2 regions of the Streptomyces sp. NPDC101118 genome follow, and region 1 is predicted to be linked to the other one. Evidence: riboswitches for the same ligand, from Rfam matches in the RefSeq annotation. Region 1 holds a riboswitch; the other holds the start of a gene.
What was found. Region 1 has a riboswitch for glycine ahead of gcvT (glycine cleavage system aminomethyltransferase GcvT). Riboswitches for the same ligand answer to the same signal wherever they lie in the genome.
Positions count from the first base shown of each region.

Region 2: another riboswitch for glycine. It lies ahead of gcvP (aminomethyl-transferring glycine dehydrogenase); the one in region 1 lies ahead of gcvT (glycine cleavage system aminomethyltransferase GcvT).

Region 1 covers NZ_JBIVZG010000001.1:406,918-413,427, reverse strand. Annotated here, with positions in the region: gene ACIQUQ_RS01825 (ABC transporter permease) at 1-141, opposite strand, end outside; gene ACIQUQ_RS01820 (enhanced serine sensitivity protein SseB C-terminal domain-containing protein) at 643-1,383, opposite strand; gene ACIQUQ_RS01815 (enhanced serine sensitivity protein SseB) at 1,482-2,258, opposite strand; gene ACIQUQ_RS01810 (AAA family ATPase) at 2,328-3,026, opposite strand; glycine riboswitch at 3,544-3,655, shown strand; gene gcvT (glycine cleavage system aminomethyltransferase GcvT) at 3,846-4,961, shown strand; gene gcvH (glycine cleavage system protein GcvH) at 5,053-5,427, shown strand; gene glyA (serine hydroxymethyltransferase) at 5,446-6,510, shown strand, end outside.
Region 2 covers NZ_JBIVZG010000026.1:6,725-13,234, forward strand. Annotated here, with positions in the region: gene ACIQUQ_RS31055 (MerR family transcriptional regulator) at 1-586, shown strand, start outside; gene ACIQUQ_RS31060 (bifunctional nuclease family protein) at 640-1,113, shown strand; gene ACIQUQ_RS31065 (MerR family transcriptional regulator) at 1,282-1,917, shown strand; partial or broken gene ACIQUQ_RS31070 (DNA polymerase IV) at 1,985-3,438, shown strand; gene ACIQUQ_RS31075 (PRC-barrel domain-containing protein) at 3,505-3,891, opposite strand; glycine riboswitch at 4,005-4,114, shown strand; gene gcvP (aminomethyl-transferring glycine dehydrogenase) at 4,300-6,510, shown strand, end outside.

The sequences.
Region 1 (6,510 bases):
GCCGGTCAGGGCGACCTTGTCGCGCTTGAGGCGCATCCACGCGATCTTGCCGGGCGAACGACCTTCGATGGCCTTGGCAGGGACTTCGGCGGCGACGGCTGCGATCTCGTCCGCGGCTGTGTCGTGCAGTGGTGCCGTCATCGTGGTGGGGACCCCTCTCGGCCGACGGGTGGCCGGCCCATGCCCGCCGCTGTAGCGGCTTGGTTCACATCGGTGTCGCTGATGGTGCGATTGCTGGCTGATGTTGCTGCGTGTGCTGGCTGGAAAGAGCTGCTGAAGTGCACGTGAAGAGCTGGTGGTTGCAGGGTTCGCAGCTCTTGGTGGGGGGAGTCTTCAACGGTCGCGCGATCACCCGCCAGACCCGACGGGGATGTGATGCGCAACCGTGATGTGGCTCGATACCTTCCGTTATCCGGACCAAGCGCGCGGCTCAGCGGAGCAACACCGGCCGATCGGCGCGGATCGGACATCGGGCCCAACTACCCCTTCGGGTGCGCTTTTTGGGCGGAACCAACCGCCCGCAGCCGGACATACGGCAAAGGCCGCACCGATGCGGATCGGTACGGCCTTCGAGATGCCCGTCTCACATTCCGGCCACCCGGCAGGCGGGGCACCGGACCGGCACGGGGCCGGACGGGGGTGTCAGTACGCCGGGGCGTGCGCCTCGCGGTCGTAGAAGGGGCGGGCCTGCGCGCGCAGCCACATCGCCACCGGGTCGTGCTCGTCGGCGAGCGCGACGGTCGACACGGGGAGCCCCTCCGGAACGGCGGAGACCGCCCGGCGCATCATGTCCCGCACCGACTCGACCGCCGGTGCCGAGGTGTCGTAGAGGTCCAGCCCGATGGCGAGGTACGGGGTCCCGAGCGCGGGCTGCACCCAGGCGCGCCGCAGCGAGCGGACGGCCGTGGTGCGGTGCGCGTGCTGGGTGAGCAGGGCGTAGAACTGCGGCAGCTCGATGGCGGGGTCGGAGATGCGCAACGGGCCGGCCGGCATGCGGTCCAGGCCGGTGGCGATGCGCCGCAGGTCCGCCCACGGGACGCCGAGGCCGCCGCCGCTGGCGTGCGGGTTGAGCCAGATCCCCCAGCGTTCGGGGTAGAGGGAGCGGGCCACCTCACGGCCGCTGACCACCTCGTACGCCCGGTTCCAGCCGCTGGCGGCGAGTTCCGCGGCGGAGGTCACGCAGGGCGCGTAGCCCAGCCCCTCGACCTCCATGCCGCCGTACTGGGCGTCGGGCGCCCCGGGCCGGCCGTGCCAGAGCAGCATCCACAGCTGACCGTCGGCCAGCGCCTGGAGCAGCGCCTCGTAGCTCTCGTAGCGCCCGGGCGTGACCTGGCGCAGCATGTGCTCGACCTGGCCTGCCGCGGCCGTGCCTGACGCACTCACCCGGTACCCCTCTTCGTCCGCCCGACGTCACGCGTGTCGGCCGCCCGGCAACCGGATGCGGCCTGCAATGGAAAACAGCTTACGGTCCCCGGTGCCGCTCAGGGCAGGTAGAAGGGGCGTACGCGCTCCAGCATCCAGTCGCCGACCGGGTCCTGGGCCACGTCGAGGAGCAGCAGGTTCACCTGCCAGGCCGGATGGACCCGGGCCAGGGCGCGGCCGAGGGCCTCCATGGGGGCGTTGCTGTCGGCCAGTTCCCAGTTCAGGAACTGCACCCCGATGAAGAGGACCGGGTCGCCGCCCTCGATGCTGGCCAGGCAGCGGCGGGCCGAGGCGACCACGCCGGTGGCGCGGAACTCCTCGCCGGCGGCGGCGAGGAAGTCGACCGGGTCCTCCTGCCAGTCCGGTTCGAAGAGCCGGACCCGGCCGCCGCTGGCGGGGCCGTCGAGCGCGGTGCGCCCGGCACGGCAGAGCTCTGCGACGGCGGGGGGCGGCAGGGGGACGCCGACGGCGCCCTCGGGGTTCACGGCGATGCCGAGCTGCGGGGGCAGGCCGCGGGCGAACTCGACCGCGGGGGCCACGGTGAAGGGCATCTGGGGGCCGGCGCACTGCTCGAACTGCTGCTGGGAGCTGTAGACGGGCACGTAGGGGGCGCCGTCGAGCTCCATGGTGGGCAGCCGGAGGCTGGGGCTGTCGGGTCCGCCGCCCTCGGGCAGTGGGATCCAGAGCTGGCTGCGGCCGAGCACCTCGACGATGCGGCCGCCGGCGGCCGGGTTGCCGAGGGAGGCGCCGAGGGTCTCCTCGAGCTCGTTCGCGGGCCACCCGTGCCCGGCCAGGCCGGCGCCGCCGTAGGTGCCGTCGTGCGTGCCGCTGGTCATGTCCACCCCGGTCGTCCTCTCCGCGTGCCGCCCCGACCCTACCGGTCCCGGGCCCCGGGCGGCCGCCGGTCATCCCCCGAAGTCGACCCGCGTGAGACGGGCCGCCGCGGGGCGGTCGAGGAGGGTCACCGAGGCGCAGCCGGCGGGCGGCCCGCCGCGCTCGGCGGTGGAGAGGAGGCGGGCGACCGTACGGCGGTGGCGCAGGAAGGCGTACGCGGAGACGCCGCGGCCCCGTGCCGCCTGGCCGGACAGCGCCTCCTCCGGGCTCGCGTCCAGCAGCAGCAGGTGCAGCCCGCGGCCGCGCCGTCCGGCGGCACGGGCCAGCAGCCCGCGGACCCAGGCCTGCGTGCCGCAGTCGTGGACGACCAGGCTCTCGCCCGAGCGCAGGGCCCGCCAGAGGCCGGTGTAGTGGGCCGCCCTGACCAGCGGGCGGTAGACCGCGTACGGCAGGAGGGCCGGCATGCGCCGCTCCCAGCGCTCGCGCACGTCCTGGGAGTCGATGCCGCGCCCCGCGACGGCCCGCTTCATCAGCGTGCTCTTGCCGCTGCCGGGCAGCCCGGAGACCACCACCACGTCCCCGGCGGCGAACTCCAGCCGGACCGGGCGGCGCGCTCCCGCGCCCCGCAGGTCGCAGACGCCCTCGGGACCGGGCCGGACCACCGCCCGCGACGGCAGCGCCCGGGACGCCTCACGCGCCCCCGGCTGGGCCGGTACGGCCGGGACCGCGGCCGGGACCGCGGGAACCGCCGCAGGGGCCGGCGCCGGCACCGCCACAGGGACCACAGGGGCCGCCGCCGGCACCGCCGCGACGCGTCCGGCCGCTTCCTGGGCCTCCCCGGGGCCCGCCTGTACCCGGCCCGGGACTCCCCCGGCGCCGCCGGGTCCGGGGCGCGAGGTGCCCTCGGGGCCGCCCGCTCCTGGGCGCGCCTCGTCCGGCAGCGCACGCGCGCCGCCCGCCACCGCTCCGAAGATCCGCACAGTGCTCGCCTCCCCTGGGGGCCCCTCCCGGCAGCGGCCGGAAGGGAAGGTCACGGGACCCTTGCCCACTGAGTGTAAAGAGACGGTAATCCGACCGCCCCGGTTCCGTCCGGGACCCGTCCCCCACACTCGCCCCGCGGTCCTTCCGCGGTCCCCCCCACCCTCCCACCGCCGCCCGCTCCGGTCTCCCCCTTGTCCGCCCACTGACCGCGCACCGACCGCCCGCGTGCGATTCGGGCGGGCCCCGGGCCCCCCGTTCCCGGCGGACGCGTGCAATGATGTGCGCGCCAACTCCATACAGGCCGCTTGAATCCGCGCGGGAGAGTGCCGGGCACCGCTGTCGTAAGACCGCCGCCCCGGACGCCGAAGGAGCAAGACCCTCCCTTGAATCTCTCAGGCCCCGATACCGCGCGGGCGAGGCACATCTGAAAAGCGAGCCCGGCAGGCACGTCCACCGCCTTCCCCGGCTCCACCCAAGGTGCAAGTCACCCCGCAGTCGCCTTACGTTCGTACGGGCGTGCGGTCGTGACGAACCTCTCAGGTTCCGATGACAGATGGGGAGGAACGTCCTTCAGTCACTCATGCGGGCCTGCCCTGGGAGCCACCCCTATGACGAACACCCCCCGTCTGACCGCCCTCGACGCCGTGCACCGCTCCCTCGGTGCCACGATGACCGACTTCGCGGGCTGGGACATGCCGCTGCGGTACGCGAGCGAGCGCGACGAGCACAACGCCGTGCGCACCAAGGCCGGCCTCTTCGACCTCTCCCACATGGGCGAGATCACCCTGACCGGTCCCGAGGCCGTGAAGGTCCTCGACTACGCGCTGGTCGGCAACATCTCCACGGTCGGCGTGGGCCGCGCCCGCTACACGCACATCTGCCAGGAGGACGGCGGCATCCTGGACGACCTGATCGTCTACCGCCTGGGCGAGACCGAGTACATGGTCGTCGCCAACGCCTCCAACGCCCAGGTCGTCCTCGACGCGATCACCGAGCGCGCCGCCGGCTTCGACGCCGAGGTCCGCGACGACCGCGACGCGTACGCGCTGGTCGCCGTCCAGGGCCCGGAGTCCCCCGGCATCCTGAAGTCGCTCACCGACGCCGACCTGGACAACCTGAAGTACTACGCGGGCCTGCCGGGCACCGTCGCCGGTGTCCCCGCGCTGATCGCCCGCACCGGCTACACCGGCGAGGACGGCTTCGAGCTGTTCGTCAAGCCCGAGCACGCGGTCGAGCTGTGGAACGCGCTGCTGAACGCCGGCGAGGGCGTCGGCCTGGTCCCGGCCGGCCTGTCCTGCCGCGACACCCTGCGCCTGGAAGCGGGCATGCCGCTGTACGGGCACGAGCTGACCACCGCCCTGACCCCCTTCGACGCGGGTCTCGGCCGGGTGGTGAAGTTCGAGAAGGAGGGCGACTTCGTCGGCCGCGCCGCGCTGGAGGCCGCCGCCGAGCGTGCCGCGACCAACCCGCCGCGCAAGCTGGTCGGCCTGATCGCCGAGGGCCGCCGCGTCCCGCGCGCCGGCTTCTCCGTGGTCGCCGACGGCCAGGTCATCGGCGAGGTCACCTCCGGGGCCCCGTCCCCGACGCTGGGCAAGCCGATCGCCATGGCGTACGTGGACGCCGCGCACGCCGCGCCGGGCACCTCCGGCGTCGGCGTCGACATCCGCGGTACGCATGAGCCGTACGAGGTCGTGGCCCTGCCGTTCTACAAGCGGCAGAAGTGACGATCCCCGCCCGGGAATCCGTCGCGGCGTTCGTCTCACCCTCCAAGACATCCGTTCATCAGCAGTCCCCCGCATCCAGGAGAATCAGGTCATGAGCAACCCCCAGCAGCTGCGTTACACCAAGGAGCACGAGTGGCTGTCGGCCGCCGAGGACGGCGTCGCGACGGTCGGCATCACGGAGTTCGCGGCCAACGCGCTCGGTGACGTCGTCTACGCCCAGCTCCCCGAGGTGGGTTCCACCGTGACCGCGGGCGAGACCTGCGGTGAGCTGGAGTCCACCAAGTCGGTCAGCGACCTGTACTCCCCCGTCACCGGCGAGGTCGTCGAGGCCAACCAGGACGTCGTCGACGACCCGGCCCTGGTGAACAGCGCCCCGTTCGAGGGCGGCTGGCTGTTCAAGGTCCGCGTCTCCGAGGAGCCGGCCGACCTGCTCTCCGCCGACGAGTACACCGACTTCGCGGGCTGAACCGACCGAGGGATCCTGATGTCTGTTCTGAACACTCCCCTTCACGAGCTGGACCCGGACGTCGCGGCCGCCGTCGACGCCGAGCTCCACCGCCAGCAGTCCACCCTCGAGATGATCGCGTCGGAGAACTTCGCTCCGGTCGCCGTCATGGAGGCCCAGGGCTCGGTCCTGACCAACAAGTACGCCGAGGGCTACCCGGGCCGCCGCTACTACGGCGGCTGCGAGCACGTCGACGTGGTCGAGCAGATCGCGATCGACCGCATCAAGGCGCTGTTCGGCGCCGAGGCGGCCAACGTGCAGCCCCACTCGGGCGCGCAGGCCAACGCCGCCGCGATGTTCGCGCTGCTGAAGCCGGGCGACACGATCATGGGCCTGAACCTGGCCCACGGCGGTCACCTGACCCACGGCATGAAGATCAACTTCTCCGGCAAGCTCTACAACGTGGTCCCGTACCACGTCGGCGAGGACGGCCAGGTCGACATGGCCGAGGTCGAGCGCCTCGCCAAGGAGTCGAAGCCGCAGCTGATCGTCGCCGGCTGGTCCGCGTACCCGCGCCAGCTGGACTTCGCCGCCTTCCGCCGCATCGCGGACGAGGTCGGCGCGTACCTGATGGTCGACATGGCGCACTTCGCCGGCCTGGTGGCCGCGGGGCTGCACCCGAACCCGGTGCCGCACGCCCACGTCGTCACCACCACCACGCACAAGACCCTGGGCGGTCCGCGCGGCGGCGTCATCCTGTCGACGCAGGAGCTGGCCAAGAAGATCAACTCCGCGGTCTTCCCGGGTCAGCAGGGCGGCCCGCTGGAGCACGTGATCGCGGCCAAGGCGGTCTCCTTCAAGGTCGCGGCCTCGCCCGAGTTCAAGGAGCGCCAGGAGCGCACCCTGGCCGGCGCGAAGATCATCGCCGAGCGCCTGGTCCAGGACGACGCCAAGGCCGTCGGCGTGGACGTCCTCACCGGCGGCACTGACGTGCACCTGGTCCTGGTGGACCTGCGCAACTCGGAGCTGGACGGCCAGCAGGCCGAGGACCGCCTCCACGAGGTCGGCATCACGGTCAACCGGAACGCGATCCCGAACGACCCG
Region 2 (6,510 bases), on a different contig from region 1:
CCGGCGCACACCCTCGGGCTACCGCAAGTTCAGCCCCGACGACGTCGAGCGGCTGGCCCGGATCCTGCGCCTCCAGCGCGACCACTACCTGCCCCTGAAGGTGATCCGCGAGCAGCTGGACGCGATCGACCGGGGCGAGCAGGTGCGCATCCCCGCGCCTTCCCCGCAGGGCGACCCGGTGGTGTCCGCCGCCGAGGCCGGCGCCGTGCGGGCCACGGTGGCCCGGGTCGGCCGCGCCGAGCTCCTCGCCGCCGCCGAGGTGGACGAGGCCCAGCTGGCCGAGTGGGAGTCGTACGGGCTGATCGCCGAGACCCCGGGCGGCGGCTTCGACGCCGAGGCCGTCACCGTCGCCAGGCTGGTGGCCGATCTCGGCCGGTACGGTCTCGAGCCGCGTCACCTGCGCGCCATGAAGGCCGCCGCCGACCGGGAGGCCGGCTTGGTCGAACAGGTGGTGGCACCCCTGCGGCGGCACCGGAACCCGCAGACCAGGGCGCATGCCGAGGCCACCGTGCGGGAGCTGGCGGGACTGTCCGTACGCCTGCACGAGGCGCTGGTCCGGACCGCTCTCGGGGTACGTCTGCACTGATCTTGGGCGGTCCCGACTACCCAAACCCACGCGGCAGGTCCTAGGGTTGCTGTGTGAACGAGCTCGACGTCGTGGGTGTCCGGGTGGAAATGCCCTCCAACCAGCCGATCGTGCTCCTGCGCGAAGTGGGAGGCGACCGTTACCTCCCCATTTGGATCGGTCCAGGGGAGGCGACCTCCATCGCCTTGGCCCAGCAGGGGATGGCCCCTGCCAGGCCGCTGACCCACGACCTCTTCAAGGACGTGCTGGAAGCGCTGGGCGAGGAGATCAGCGAGGTCCGCATCACGGACCTGCGGGAAGGCGTCTTCTACGCCGAGCTGGTCTTCGCCAGCGGGGTGGAGGTGAGCGCACGCCCCTCCGACGCCATAGCGCTGGCCCTGCGCACCGGATCGCCGATCTACGGCAGTGACCGCGTGCTGGACGACGCCGCGATCGCGATTCCGGACGAGCAGGAGGACGAGGTCGAGAAGTTCCGGGAGTTCCTGGACCAGATCTCGCCCGAGGACTTCGGCACCGGCACGCAGTGACCCGACCTCAAGGGAACCTCAAGTCATTCGAGTAGCCTTTCCCCGCGGAGGGGTACGGGAAACCACTCTCAGGGTGATTATCACTCGGCGTGCCGAGTGTGGCGATCGTTGACGCACCCCTGGTGACTGCCTACCGTCGAGATGGCAGGTCAAGGACGGAGGGTCGGCGTGAGAATCAGCGGCGACGGTACGACCGGGGGCATCCCCGCGCGCGGTCCGGGGGAGGGCGGGGCGTACCCGCTGTACGGCGGTGCGGTGGGCTCCGCGCGCCGTCTTCCGGAACCCACGGTGGTCAACGAGGACCCGGCATCCGAGGAGATCGGCTACCGGGGGCCGACCGCCTGTGCCGCAGCGGGCATCACGTACCGGCAGCTCGACTACTGGGCGCGCACCGGGCTGGTCGAGCCCAGCGTGCGCCCCGCGTACGGATCCGGCACGCAGCGGCTGTACAGCTTCCGCGACGTCGTCGTCCTCAAGATCGTCAAGCGCTTCCTCGACACCGGGGTCGCGCTGCAGAACATCCGCACCGCCGTCCAGCACCTGCGGAACCGGGGCTTCGCCGATCTGGAGCGCATGACGCTCATGAGCGACGGTGCCACGGTCTACGAGTGCACCTCGCCGGACGAGGTCGTGGACCTGCTCCAGGGCGGGCAGGGCATCTTCGGTATCGCCGTGGGCGTGGTCTGGCGCGACGTGGAGCACGCGCTGTCCCAGCTGCACGGCGAGCGCGTCGACACGGGCGAGACGCTGATCGGCCACAACCCGGCCGACGAGCTCGCCAGGCGGCGGAACAGGGCCGGGTAGCGAACGGCCCGGACACGGGTACGAGCGTTCCGGGCCGTTGTCAGTGGCGTAGGGCAGCATCGGGGCCGTGAGAGCCGCGCCCACCATCCTGCATCTGGACATGGATGCGTTCTTCGCCGCCGCCGAGCAGGCGGCGAAGCCGAGCCTGCGCGGGAAGCCCGTGATCGTGGGCGGCCTCGGGCCGCGCGGAGTGGTGTCCACCGCGTCCTACGAGGCGCGGCGGTTCGGCGTCCACTCGGCGATGCCGATGGCCCAGGCCCGCCGGCTCTGCCCCAACGGCGCGTACCTGGTGCCGCGCTTCTCCCTCTACCGCTCGGTGAGCGAGCAGGTCATGGCACTGCTGCGGGAGCTGTCCCCGCTCGTGGAGCCGCTGAGCCTGGACGAGGCGTTCGTGGACCTGGAGGCGGGCGGGGTCGCCTTCGACGAGCCGTCGGCCAGGGCGGTGGGTGAGCGGCTGCGGGCCGACATCAGGGAGGTGACCGGCCTCAGCGGGTCCGTGGGGCTGGCCGGCTCCAAGATGCTGGCCAAGATCGCTTCGGAGCAGGCCAAGCCGGACGGGATGGTGCTGATCCGGCCCGGGACGGAGCGGGAGCTGCTGGCGCCGATGCCGGTGCGGACGCTGCCCGGGGTGGGCCCGGCGACCGGGGAGCACCTGAGGCGGGCCGGGATGACCACGGTGGGGGAGCTGGCCGGCGCGGGTGAGGACGAGCTGGTGCGGCTGCTGGGGCGGGCGCACGGGGTGGCGCTGTACCGCATGGCGCTGGGTCTGGACGACCGGGCGGTGGTGGCGGAGCGGGACGCGAAGTCCGTGTCCGTCGAGGACACGTTCGACGTGGACTTGCACGACCGGATGCGGATCAGGTTCGAGGTCCAGCGGCTGGCCGACCGGTGCGTGGAGCGGCTGCGGGGCTCGGGGCACTCCGGGCGGACCATCGTGCTCAAGGTGCGCCGGTACGACTTCTCGACGCTGACCCGCTCGGAGACCCTGCGGGGGCCCACGGACGACCCGGCGGTGGTCAGGGAGGCCGCGCTGCGGCTGCTCGACGCCGTGGACACCACGGGCGGGGTGCGGCTGCTGGGGGTCGGGGTCTCGGGCCTCGCGGACTACACGCAGGAGGACCTCTTCGCGCAGGCCGCCGAGGAGGGGCGGGATGCCGCGGAAGAGCCCCGGGAAGGGGCGCCGGAGGCCCTGGGAGGCGCCGAGGGGGACACCCCGGCACACCAGTCCGGGGTGCCGGCGGAGCGGCGCTGGCCGGCCGGGAGTGACGTCCGGCACATCGAGTACGGGGCGGGATGGGTGCAGGGCAGCGGGGTGGGGAGGGTCACGGTGCGGTTCGAGGAGCCCGGTTCGGAGCGGCCGGGGAGGGTCCGTACGTTCCTGGTCGACGATCCGGAGCTGGCGCCGGCCGAGCCGCTGCCGCTGGTCGACCCCGAGCGCGCCGGAGCCCGGGCCGCGCGGCGGGAGGCCGCGGCGGCCGGGGTTCCGGGGCGGGACGGGCGTACCGCGGAGGCGGCGGGGCGTACGACCGCGGGGGCGGGCCGTGCCGCCGGCGGGGCGTCCCGGGAGGGGGCGGGGGCGGGTGCCGGTCAGGCCTCCTCGGAGCCCGCCAGGCGGCCGAAATCGCGGTCGGGGGGCGGTGGGGAGGCGAGTTCTCCGGGGAGCGAGACGTCCAGCCCGTAGTGGTGGTAGAGCTGGAGTTCCTGTTCCGGGGAGAGGTGGCGGCCCACGCCGAAGTCAGGGGCGTCCTTGATCAGGGCGCGGTCGAAGGGCACGTGCAGGGTGCCGGAGACCACCTCGCTGGGCTCCAGGGGGACGAAGGCGTCCCGGCTGAAGAGTCCGGTACGGACGGCGGCCCACTCCGGCTCACCGGTGGCGTCGTCGAGGTAGACCTCGTCGATGGTGCCGATCTTGGTGCCGTTGCGGTCGAACGCCTTGCGGCCGATCAGGCTGCGCGGATCGATGTCGGTCTGCACGGTCCCTCCATTTGGTCGCAACTCCTCCGTTACGACTACAAAAGTGCATATTCGAAGAGGGGGCCACTCGAGGGAGCCCCGGAGACCTCGCTGGTAGTCTGGTTTCCGGCTGCTGACCCCGTGCGGGAGAGTCCTCCGATCGAGTCGCGAAAGGCTCACCCGGTGGCGCCGAAGGAGCAAATCCTCCCCGGAATCTCTCAGGCAGACGTACCGCTCGGACGAGGCCACTCTGGAAAGCAGGGCGGGCGTCGGACGTGCTCCGGAACCCCTCCTCACCGACGGTGAAAGCCGGCGACCCCTCGTGGAGCGCCGGTGAAGCTCTCAGGTTGAGATGACAGAGGGGGAGGCCGTCCGGGTGCCCGCGCCGTGGCACCCCTCGCAGGTCGTCAGACCAGGAGGCCTCCGCCCATGACCGCCAGTCGTACTCCGCTCTCCCACCTGGAGCGCGGTATTCCCTTCGAGCAGCGCCACATCGGCCCCGACACCGAGGCCCAGGCCAAGATGCTCGCCCAGGTCGGCTACGGCTCGCTCGACGAGCTCACGGCGGCCGCTGTGCCTGACGTGATCAAGAGCGCCGAGGCCCTGAACCTCCCCGGCGCCCGCACCGAGGCCGAGGTGCTGGCCGAGCTGCGCGACCTCGCCTCCCGCAACGAGGTGCTGGCCCCGATGATCGGTCTGGGCTACTACGGCACCTTCACGCCGCCGGTGATCCTGCGCAACGTCATGGAGAACCCGGCCTGGTACACCGCGTACACGCCGTACCAGCCCGAGATCTCGCAGGGCCGCCTCGAGGCCCTGATCAACTTCCAGACCGTGGTCGCCGACCTCACCGGCCTGCCCACCTCGGGCGCCTCGCTGCTCGACGAGGGCACCGCGGCCGCCGAGGCCATGACGCTGGCCCGCCGTGTCGGCAAGGTCAAGGGCGGGGTCTTCCTCGTCGACGCCGACGCGCTGCCGCAGACCATCGCCGTCATCGAGACCCGCGCCGAGCCCACCGGCATCGAGGTCCTCGTCGCCGACCTCTCCGAGGGCATCCCGGCCGAGGCCGTCGAGCGCGGCGTCTACGGCGTGCTCATCCAGTACCCGGGCGCCTCCGGCGCGGTCCGCGACATCAAGCCGCTGATCGACCAGGCCCACGAGCTCGGCGCGATCGTCACCGTCGCCGCCGACCTGCTCGCCCTCACCCTGCTCGCCTCCCCGGGCTCCCTCGGCGCGGACATCGCCGTCGGCACCACCCAGCGCTTCGGCGTCCCGATGGGCTTCGGCGGCCCGCACGCCGGCTACATGGCCGTCCAGGAGAAGCACGCCCGCTCCCTGCCCGGCCGCCTGGTCGGCGTCTCCGTCGACGCGGACGGCAACAAGGCGTACCGCCTGGCGCTCCAGACCCGCGAGCAGCACATCCGCCGCGAGAAGGCCACCAGCAACATCTGCACCGCGCAGGTGCTCCTCGCCGTCATGGCCGGCATGTACGCGGTCTACCACGGCCCGGACGGCCTGAAGCAGATCGCCCAGCGCACCCACCGCTATGCCGCCATCCTGGCCGCGGGCCTCACCGCCGCCGGTGTGGAGCTGGTCCAGGGCGCGTTCTTCGACACCCTCACCGCGCGCGTCCCCGGCCGCGCCGCCGAGGTCGTCGCCGCCGCCCGCCAGGGCGGGGTCAACCTGCACCTGGCCGACGCCGACCACGTGTCGATCTCCTGTGACGAGACCACCGGCCGCGAGCAACTCGCCGCCGTGTGGTCCGCCTTCGGTGCCGAGGGCGACGTCGAGGCGCTGGACGCCGCCACCGCGGACGCCCTGCCGGAGGCGCTGCTGCGCACCGACGAGTACCTGACCCACCCGGTCTTCCACCAGCACCGCTCCGAGACCGCGATGCTGCGCTACCTGCGCAAGCTCTCGGACAAGGACTACGCGCTGGACCGCGGCATGATCCCGCTGGGCTCCTGCACCATGAAGCTCAACGCGACCACCGAGATGGAGGCGGTGACCTGGCCCGAGTTCGGCCAGCTGCACCCCTTCGCGCCGATCGACCAGGCCCAGGGCTACGCCACGCTCATCAACGAGCTGGAGGAACGTCTCTGCGAGGTCACCGGCTACGACAAGGTCTCCATCCAGCCGAACGCGGGTTCACAGGGTGAGCTGGCCGGTCTGCTCGCCGTCCGCGCCTACCACCGTGCGAACGGCGACGAGCAGCGCACCATCTGCCTCATCCCGTCCTCCGCGCACGGCACCAACGCCGCCAGCGCGGTCATGGCCGGCATGAAGGTCGTCGTGGTCAAGACCGCCGACGACGGCGAGGTCGACGCCGAGGACCTGCGCGCCAAGATCGAGCAGTACCGCGACGAGCTCGCCGTGCTGATGATCACCTACCCGTCCACGCACGGTGTGTTCGAGGAGCACGTCGCCGACATCTGCGCCCAGGTGCACGACGCCGGCGGCCAGGTGTACGTCGACGGCGCCAACCTGAACGCCCTGGTCGGCCTCGCCAAGCCGGGTCACTTCGGCGGCGACGTCTCGCACCTGAACCTGCACAAGACCTTCTGCATCCCGCACGGCGGCGGCGGCCCGGGCGTCGGCCCGGTCGCGGTCCGGTCCCACCTGGCCCCGTACCTGCCGAAC